DNA from 4 places in the Streptomyces sp. KR80 genome. Region 1 is predicted to be linked to each of the others. Evidence: riboswitches for the same ligand, from Rfam matches in the RefSeq annotation. Region 1 holds a riboswitch; each other region holds the start of a gene.
The links. Region 1 has a riboswitch for cyclic di-AMP ahead of ACTWQI_RS00480 (M23 family metallopeptidase). Riboswitches for the same ligand answer to the same signal wherever they lie in the genome.
Positions count from the first base shown of each region.

Region 2: another riboswitch for cyclic di-AMP. It lies ahead of ACTWQI_RS17585 (murein hydrolase activator EnvC family protein); the one in region 1 lies ahead of ACTWQI_RS00480 (M23 family metallopeptidase).
Region 3: another riboswitch for cyclic di-AMP. It lies ahead of ACTWQI_RS18340 (transglycosylase family protein); the one in region 1 lies ahead of ACTWQI_RS00480 (M23 family metallopeptidase).
Region 4: another riboswitch for cyclic di-AMP. It lies ahead of ACTWQI_RS29355 (M23 family metallopeptidase); the one in region 1 lies ahead of ACTWQI_RS00480 (M23 family metallopeptidase).

Region 1 covers NZ_JBQQCD010000001.1:105,388-107,565, reverse strand. Annotated here, with positions in the region: gene ACTWQI_RS00480 (M23 family metallopeptidase) at 276-1,067, opposite strand; cyclic di-AMP (ydaO/yuaA leader) riboswitch at 1,071-1,234, opposite strand; gene ACTWQI_RS00475 (GNAT family N-acetyltransferase) at 1,493-1,966, shown strand; gene ACTWQI_RS00470 (MalY/PatB family protein) at 2,042-2,178, shown strand, end outside.
Region 2 covers NZ_JBQQCD010000011.1:108,066-110,243, forward strand. Annotated here, with positions in the region: gene ACTWQI_RS17580 (M16 family metallopeptidase) at 1-946, shown strand, start outside; cyclic di-AMP (ydaO/yuaA leader) riboswitch at 1,176-1,329, shown strand; gene ACTWQI_RS17585 (murein hydrolase activator EnvC family protein) at 1,344-2,144, shown strand.
Region 3 covers NZ_JBQQCD010000012.1:71,287-73,464, forward strand. Annotated here, with positions in the region: gene ACTWQI_RS18340 (transglycosylase family protein) at 1-893, opposite strand, end outside; cyclic di-AMP (ydaO/yuaA leader) riboswitch at 897-1,074, opposite strand; gene ACTWQI_RS18345 (permease) at 1,566-2,178, shown strand, end outside.
Region 4 covers NZ_JBQQCD010000038.1:17,372-19,549, forward strand. Annotated here, with positions in the region: gene ACTWQI_RS29355 (M23 family metallopeptidase) at 71-1,156, opposite strand; cyclic di-AMP (ydaO/yuaA leader) riboswitch at 1,168-1,361, opposite strand; gene ACTWQI_RS29360 (PP2C family protein-serine/threonine phosphatase) at 1,577-2,178, opposite strand, start outside.

The DNA.
Region 1 (2,178 bases):
ACGCGGCCACCGATCACGCTCGTGGTCGCAACGGCAGCCGCGGTGACATCCGGGCCCGCCGAGCCAGCAGCGACGTACGTCCCTGGCCCGGCACGCCGCCGAGGAGGCACGGCTCGCCCCGGCTAGTCGCTCTCACGAATGACGGGTGCCCCGGGTCTACGGCTGTGATCGCACCGTGTGCGGCTGCATTCCTTGGCCATCTGCGCGCACGAACCGGGCGTAGCCGACCACAGCACCGAGCCTGCCGGTAAATCTTCGATCCAGGGTGACCTGCATCAGGTCTTCACGCCGTGGTCCCGCAGCCAGTCCAGCGGGTCGATGGCCGAGCCGTATTTCGGGGTGGTGCGCACCTCGAAGTGCAGGTGAGGGCCGGTGACATTGCCGGTGGAGCCGGAGCGTGCGATGCGGTCGCCCTTGCCTACCGTGGTGCCCGATGACACATCGATCTGTGACAGATGCGCGTAGTGCGTGTACTCGCCGTCGTCGTGCCGGATGACGACCTCGTAGCCGAACGCGTCGTCCCGGCCCGTCGAGACCACGGTGCCGCCGGTGGCGGCCCTTACGGTGGTGCCGACCGGTACGGCGAAGTCCTGGCCGGTGTGGCCGTTGGACCAGAGGTCGCCGCTGTCTTCGAAGCCGGCGGTCAGGATGCCGCCGCTGACCGGGAGGACGGCGGTCGGGGCCGTCTCCTTCTTGTCCGAGCTGTACGAGGCTTGGGTGGCCGTCGTGGTGCTGGTGCTGGTCCCGGTGGGGCTGGTGTCGGTGGGGCCGTCGAGCGACAGTTTCTGTCCGATCGAGAGGAGGTCTGGGTCATCGCCTATGACGGACTTGTTGTCCTCGTACAGCTGCTGCCAGCCGCCCTCGATGCCTCGTTCCTCCGCGATGGTGGACAGGGTGTCGCCGGAGGCGACGGTGTAGGTGCCGCTGCCTCCGTCCAGGGCGTTGGCGGTACCGGCTCCGACAACCGGCAAGGCGAGGGTGGCGCCGGCGGCAGAGACGCGGCTGATGAGGCGCCGCGGGGTGCTCTGTGGGCGTGGGGCGCGGTGTCGTCCAACTGCAGACGTCATGGTGGCTCCGTACTCCGGACGCCTACGAGGTGAGCTGTCGGGTTCGGGCTGGAGGTTCGCCCGGCCGTGGGCTGTCACGGCTTCACCCCTAGCCGTCCGGTACGTACTCTCCGTACGGCGCGAGTGGGTCCCCCGCTCCTGCCCGGCGGTGTGGGGGTGACATGCTGCCGCGCGCCGGGGGCAGGATTCGGCGGTCCGGCCACGCGGTGTTCGTATTCGAACGCCGAGCACGTTAGAGGGGCCTTGGGGTCGAACACAAGCCTTTACAGGCGGATGCGCGATCAACTTGCTTTGGCGCGGTGGGAGTTCGGGATAGGTACGCACGATATCCCCGGCAAAGGGGGATGCCGGCGCAACGCGTTGGTTCGTTCATGCGGCCGGCTTCTCTCGTGAGGCGTCTGGTCGAACTGCGTCAGCATGTCGGTGTGAACAGCATCGCTATTCGTCCCGCCCTGCCCGATGATCTGGTCACTGTTGCTGAGCTTCGGTGGCAGTGGTTACTGGAGAAGGGAGAGACCCCGGTCACCTCGCGCGACGATTTCGTCGATCATTTCGTGACGTGGGCCCAGGAGGAGGCGTCCTCTCACCACTGCATGGTTATGGTCCGCGACGACGTGGTCATTGGCATGGCGTGGCTGGCGGTCACGCAGCGCGTGCCGAGCCCGCGTGCCCTCGAACGGTCATCGGGCGACCTGCAGTGTGTGTACGTGGTGCCGGAGGAGAGAGATACCGGCCTGGGTGGTCGGCTCATTGATGCGGTCTTGGCGCTCGCGCATGAACGTGGGCTTGAGCGTGTGACGGTTCACTCCAGCTCCCGGGCGATCTCGGCGTACTCCCGTCACGGCTTCGCCGTGTCCCCTCGACTGCTCCAGGCCGACGTTGCGCGCTCGAGCTCATGAGTGAACAGCTCTGCTGGGGCGCCGGGCGTTTGCTGTTCTGCGGCGGAGGCCGCCCCCCCCGGCATACTGATCCGCATGTCGTACGAGGAGCCCAATCCCCTGCGCCGGCTCTCCCTTGATGAGCTGCGCCTGCGTACCAGCATGAAGTGGCGGGCCTACCCGCCGGACGTGCTGCCGTTGTGGGTGGCGGAGATGGACGTACCGCTCGCCGA
Region 2 (2,178 bases), on a different contig from region 1:
GCTCGACGAGATCCCGCACGAGCAGGCCAACCCCGCCCGGCGGGCCGCCAAGGAGCTCTCGAAGGAGCTGTTCCCGGCCGCTTCCCGGATGTCCCGCCCGCGACAGGGCACCGAGGAGACGGTCGAGCGGATCGACGCCGCGGCCGTACGGGCCTTCTACGAGGCGCACGTCCGGCCGGTGACTGCGACCGCCGTGGTCGTCGGCGACCTCACCGGCATCGACCTGGCCACGGTGCTCGGCGACACCCTGGGGGCATGGACCGGCGGGACCGCCGAGCCCCGCCCCGTGCGGCCGGTGACCGCCGACGACACGGGGCGTGTCGTCATCGTCGACCGGCCAGGAGCCGTGCAGACCCAGCTGCTGATCGGCCGGGTCGGCTCGGACCGGCACGACCGGGTGTGGCCCGCCCAGGTGCTCGGCATCTACTGCCTCGGCGGCACCCTGACGTCGCGTCTCGACCGGGTGCTGCGCGAGGAGAAGGGCTACACGTACGGCGTGCGCGCCTTCGGTCAGGTGCTCCGATCTGCTCCGGACGGCACGGGCGCGTCGCTGCTCGCCATCAGCGGGTCGGTGGACACCGCCTCCACCGGCCCGGCCCTGGGGGACGCGTGGAAGGTGCTGCGGACTCTCGCCGCCGAGGGGCTGACGGACGCCGAGCGCGATGTCGCCGTGCAGAACCTGGTGGGTGTCGCACCGCTCAAGTACGAGACCGCGGCCGCGGTCGCCGGCACCTTCGCCGATCAGGTCGAGCAGCACCTGCCGGACGACTACCAGGCCCAGTTGTACGCCCAGCTCGCCGACACCGGCACGGTCGAGGCGACGGCGGCGGCCGTCAGCGCCTTCCCGGTCGACCGTCTGGTCACCATCCTCGTCGGCGATGCGTCCGCCATCGAGGAGCCCGTACGGGCCCTCGGCATCGGCGAGGTGAAGGTCGTCGGCGGCTGACCGCCACCAAGAATCCTCCCTTTTCCAGGGATATGACGTGCCCCGGCGCCTCCACGGCGCCGGGGCACGGCCGTTTGGGGTGGTGTGGCCCCTGTCCGTTTTGTTGGTGAGGCTGCCTGTTCTTCTGTGGTGTGCGCTACAAAACCCTGTATCCGTTTGGTGCTTGACAGATGTCCCGTTTAGCGTCGGTCCGGCTGTCCGGCCGACCACCGGCCGCATCCGCGGCCCCGGGCAGCCATCGCCGAGTCCCCGTACGGCGCGAGCCAGGGGAGCCGGGGACCCACGTCCCCTGGGGTGAATCGGGTGCCTCTCCGAGAGGGCCCGTAGGAGACCTTCCTGCTCCGAACCCGTCAGCTAACCCGGTAGGCGAGAAGGAAGGAAAGGAGTACGCCGCCCCATGGCGTTCACCCGTGCCGCCGGGAAGCACCGCCGGCCTCGCCGTCTTGCGCGCTCCGGCGCGAACCTCGCGGGCATAGCCACGCTCGCCGCCACCGGCGTCGTCGCCTCCCTCGCCGCCACGCCCGCGCTCGCCGCCCCCTCCGCCGAGGCACCGGAAGCCGAGGAGACCGGGCTGCGCCAGGCAATCGTCGCCGGCGACACCCTCGAGGACACGATCGAGCGGCAGGCCCAGGCGCAGCAGGAGGCCGCCGAACGAGCCGCGGCCCGGGCGAAGGCCGAGGCCGAGGCGAGGAAGCGAGCCGAGGAGGCACGGCGCGCCGCCGAGGCCGAGGCCAAGAAGGAGCGCGAGGCGAAGGAGCGCGCCGCCCGCGAGGCCGAGCGCAAGCGCCTGAACACCTACGTCCTGCCGGTCGAGGGGAGTTACGTCTCCGCCCAGTACGGGGCCTCCGGCGGTGCGTGGTCCTCCGGCAGCCACACCGGCGTCGACTTCCACGCCGGTTCGGGCACCTCTGTCCGCGCGGTCGGGGCGGGCACCGTCGTCGAGGCCGACTGGGCCGGCGCTTACGGCTACAACGTCGTGATCAAGATGACCGACGGCACGTACACGCAGTACGGCCATCTCTCGTCCATCGGAGTCTCCGTCGGCGAGCGTGTCACCCCCGGTCAGCAGATCGCCCTGTCGGGGAGCAGCGGCAACTCCTCCGGTCCGCATCTGCACTTCGAGGCCAGGACGTCCCCGGACTACGGCTCGGACATCGACCCGATCGGATATCTCCGCTCGCACGGCGTGAGCCTCTGAGGCACCGACCAGGCCCCGTCTGGCCGGTCCTTTG
Region 3 (2,178 bases), on a different contig from region 1:
CCGCCCCAGCCCGCGGAGACGACCTCGCCCGCACCGATGGACTTCACCATGCTGCCGGTGGGGGCGGAGAAGTCGACACCCGTGTGGTAGCCGCTGGCCCAGCTGCCGCCGGAAGCGCGGTACGGGGTGCTCGGCGAGGCGTCGACCGGCGCGGTGAAGCCGGAGGCGTTCTGCTTCGGCGCCTCCTGCCGCGGCTTCTCCGGCTTGGGAGCGGCGGGCTTGGGGGCCGGCGGCTTCGGCGTGGCCTCGGCCTTCCCGTCGCCGATGGAGAGCTTCTGACCCGGGAAGATCAGGTTCGGGTTGTCGCCGACGACCTCTCGGTTCTCCTCGTAGACCGTCTGCCAGCCGCCCGAGACCTGCTCAGCGGTGGCGATCTTGTAGAGGGAGTCGCCGGGGACGACGGTGTACGACTCGGGCTTCGCCCCACCCTTGTCAGCGGCGGGCTTGGACTCGGCCTTCTTCTCGGCCGGGGCGGACGCCTTCTTCCCCTGGGGGGAGACCTCGGGCGCGGGTCCGCCCTTGGTCAGGCCGGCCTTGCCCGAGCACACCGGCCAGGCGCCGGGGCCCTGGACCGCGAGCACCTTCTCGGCGATGGCGATCTGCTGCTCCTTGGACGCCAGGTCGGCCCGGGGCGCGTATTCGGTGCCGCCGAACTCGTTCCAGGTGTCCTGGGTGAACTGCAGTCCACCGTAGAAGCCGTTGCCGGTGTTGATGCTCCAGTTGCCGGTGCTCTCGCACTCCGCAACCTTGTCCCAGGTGTCGACGGAGGCGGCATTCGCGTGGCTGACGCCTATGAAGGGGAGCGCGATACCGGCGCCGCCCGCGGCGGCGGCTGTATAGGCTCGGGAAACTCGACTTGGCTTGTAACGGCGGTGACGACCGCGTGCAGACATAGGGATCTTCCTCTCCTACGCCTGCGAGGTGAGCTGTCGGGTTCGGGCTGGAGTTGCCCGGCCGCGCCCTGACCAGCGCCTTGCGCTGCGGCACGTCTTCACCCCAAGCCGCGCCTCACAAATTCGCGAGGTACGGCACTTACCTGGTTCCCCCGCTCCTGCCGTGGTGCGTTGTGGTTCTCCTTCGGCCGGCGGCAGGACTCGGCGCTCCGGCAGAAGGCCGCCCACCCTTTCGATGGGCAGGCAGCGCAAAACTAGACGCATCAATTTCTTCGCGACAAGTAGCGGGTATTCCGCGGATTGCTTTATCGGAGATCCATTTGGCGTGGTGTCACGCTGCGCTGCCGCCCCTTGCCCGAGAGCGATAGGCATTACTACGGAACGACTCCTCACCATCGGCGAGCTGTAACCGAGTTGGGGGATGTGCCCCTTTCGTGCACCCAGCAGCGCATGAACACAGGATTGTTCTGTGAGATGGCTCACCTGGGGCCGATTGTCCGATTTAGCAGAGGTGTTCACGTTTGCTGTATTGAAGCTATTAGCAGCCTCTTTGGTGCTCATGGATGTATCCGGCGAATCGGATGAATAACCCTTATCGCCGCCCGGCGTACCGAGGCGAAAGCCGCTGCCCACTATCGTGAGAGCCCCCGGTCGCGAACCTTCGGAGTCGGTGTGGAGAGAGCGGACGAGCTGATCGACGCTTCGCTGGTGACCTCACCGGCACCCCGAGCACCCCTAGCCCGGAGAAGATCCCTCGACCAGTCCGCGTGGACCCTCGCGGCTACCACGGCGCTCCTCCTCGGTGCCGCATTCGCCGTGGCCAAGGGGGTCGGCGGCCTCAACGCGCCCGCCTTACAGGCGTGGCGGACCATCTGCGTCGCGATCGTGGTCCAGGCCCTGCCGTTCCTGCTGCTGGGTACGGCGCTCTCGGGAGCCATCAACGCGTTCGTTCCCGCCCATGTCTTCAGCAGGGTCCTCCCCCGGAAGCCCGCGCTCGCCGTTCCCGTGGCGGGCGCCGCCGGCGTCGTCCTGCCCGGCTGCGAGTGCGCGTCGGTGCCGGTGGCGGGGAGCCTGATCCGCCGCGGGGTCGCCCCCGCCGCCGCGCTCACCTTCCTCCTGTCCGCTCCAGCGGTGAATCCGGTCGTCCTCACCGCGACGGCCGTCGCCTTCCCCGGTCGGCCCGAGATGGTGGTGGCGCGGTTTCTCGCCTCGCTGATCACGGCCGTGGTCATGGGGTGGCTGTGGATCCGGCTGGGCCGTGCGGAGTGGCTGCGGCTACCGGTCC
Region 4 (2,178 bases), on a different contig from region 1:
GGACAGCCCCTGCGTCGGAGGGACGGCAGGGGCTGCGGGCGTACGGGGACAGCGGTGTGGGGGCGGGACGTCAGACGCTGACGCCGCGCTCCCGCAGCCAGGCCACCGGGTCGATCGGGGAGTCGCCGCCCGGCCGGACCTCCAGGTGGAGGTGCGGACCGGTGACATTGCCCGTGGCGCCGACGCGGCCGATGGTGTCGCCGGTGGTCACCTTGCCCGAGGTGATGGTCATCGACGACAGGTGGCAGTACCAGATCTCGGTGCCGTCCTCCAGCGTGAGCACGATCCGGTAGCCGTAGGACCCGGCCCAACCCGCCTCGGTGACGGTGCCGGTGTGCACCGCCTTGACGGGGGTGCCGGTGGGTGCGGCGAAGTCCTGGCCGGTGTGGTTGTTGGACCACATGGATCCGGACTCGCCGAAGCTGGAAGTGAGGGTGTAGGAGGAGAGGGGGCGGGTGTACTGCTTGGCCAGCCTGGCCAGCCGCTCGGCCTCGGCCTTCTTCGCGGCCGCTTCCCTGGCCTTGCGCTCGGCCTCTGCCTTGGCCTTCCGCTTCGCCTCCTCGGCCTGCTCCTTCTGCTCGGCAGCCAGCTTCGCGGCCTTCGCGGCCGCGGCCTTCGCGGCGGCCTCGCGCTCCGCCGCCTCCGCCGCGCTCTGCTGCTGCTCGGCCTGGCGCATGATGCGGGCCCGCAGCGCCTCACCCGCGTCGGCGCCCTGGGCGGCCTCGTCGTCGGTGAGTCCGGCCGAGGACAGCGGCGTCGTGGTGGTGCCGGCCGGCGCTTCGGCCGCATCCGATGTGTCGTCGTCGGATATCAGGGAGCCGATGCCGGGCAGCGACGCGGCGTCCGGGAGCTTGTCCGAGACGGCCGACATGTCCGGCATCGAGATGGAGACCGGGGGCTTGTCCTGCGCGCTGGCCATGCCGCCCGCACCCACGGCGGCGAAGACTCCGACGCCGAGGACGGCGCTGCTGCGCGCCATGCCGCCACCACGCTGCTTGCCGACTCGGTGCCTGCCACGGACGGGGCCCACGGACTCCGCGGTCGGATTCCACTCGCCTTCTGCGGCGGCCGGGGGCTCCTCGCCGAACCCGGCGCCGTAACCCAGGGAATTCACCGGCTCGGACAGAGTCTCGGGGGCAGGGCTCTTGGACGCCACGCGGGCGGACTCCTTTCCTTCCTTCTCGCCTACCGGGTTAGCTGACGGGTTCGGAGTAGGAAGGTCTCCTACGGACCCCTCCGGAGAGGCGTCCGATTCACCCCAAGTGGGCCCCTCCTGTGCCGATATCAGCGGCAGGAGGATGGTTCCCCGGCTCCCTTGTGCTCAATGGTGCAGGTGGTACGGGATTAGGCTTCGGCGCACGGTGCCACCTCTTGTGGCGGCTGGGACAACCGCGCTGCGTTATCGAACGTTAATAGACCCGGGCCAGGGATTCCAAGCCGTTCGGTGTGATCCTTAAGGAAATTCGAAGGGACGAACCAGGGCACGGAATCTCTAATACGGGCGAGTTGAACCGCTGCGCCGAAACCCACGACAGCTGATCGTGCGTCAGTTGTGATGCGGAGGGGTGCCGTCCGATCACGGACCGTGAGAAGCGGGCGCCAGCTCCACCGTCAGCCGTCGCTCCGGCTGGCCGCGCCCCGGACGACTGACGGCCAGCAGCGCCATGTCGTCCGTCGAGCCACCCGCGGTGTGCCGGTCCACGTCCTCCACCAGCGCGTCGAGCAGGGCGTCCGGCCCGGAGAACAGCCGGCCGCGCAGCCGCTCCCGCGGGTCGTAGAAGACTCCTCGGGCGTCCCGGGCCTCGGTCACGCCGTCCGTGAACAGCAGCAGCGTGGCCCCCTCGGGGAAGGGGAATTCCGCCACGTGCTCCGGCCACTCGCCCAAGTCGCCCATCCCGAACGGCAGCGAGGCCCTGTCGGGACCGGCCTCCCGCAAGCTGCCGTCCGCGTACTGCAGAAGCGGGGAGGGATGGCCGCGATGGAGAAGGCGCACGGTGCCCGCCAGGGCGCCCTCGCCCGGCTCCGACCGCAGGGCGGCGGGCACGACGGGCGTCGCCTCAGCCAGCACCGCGGTGGTGAAGCCCTCCGCCTGCTCCAGTCCCTCGCGGCGCGCGGTCTCGCGCTGCAGCGCGCGCTCCAGCCGGACCGCGACCTCCTCCAGGGTCGTCTCCTGCTCGG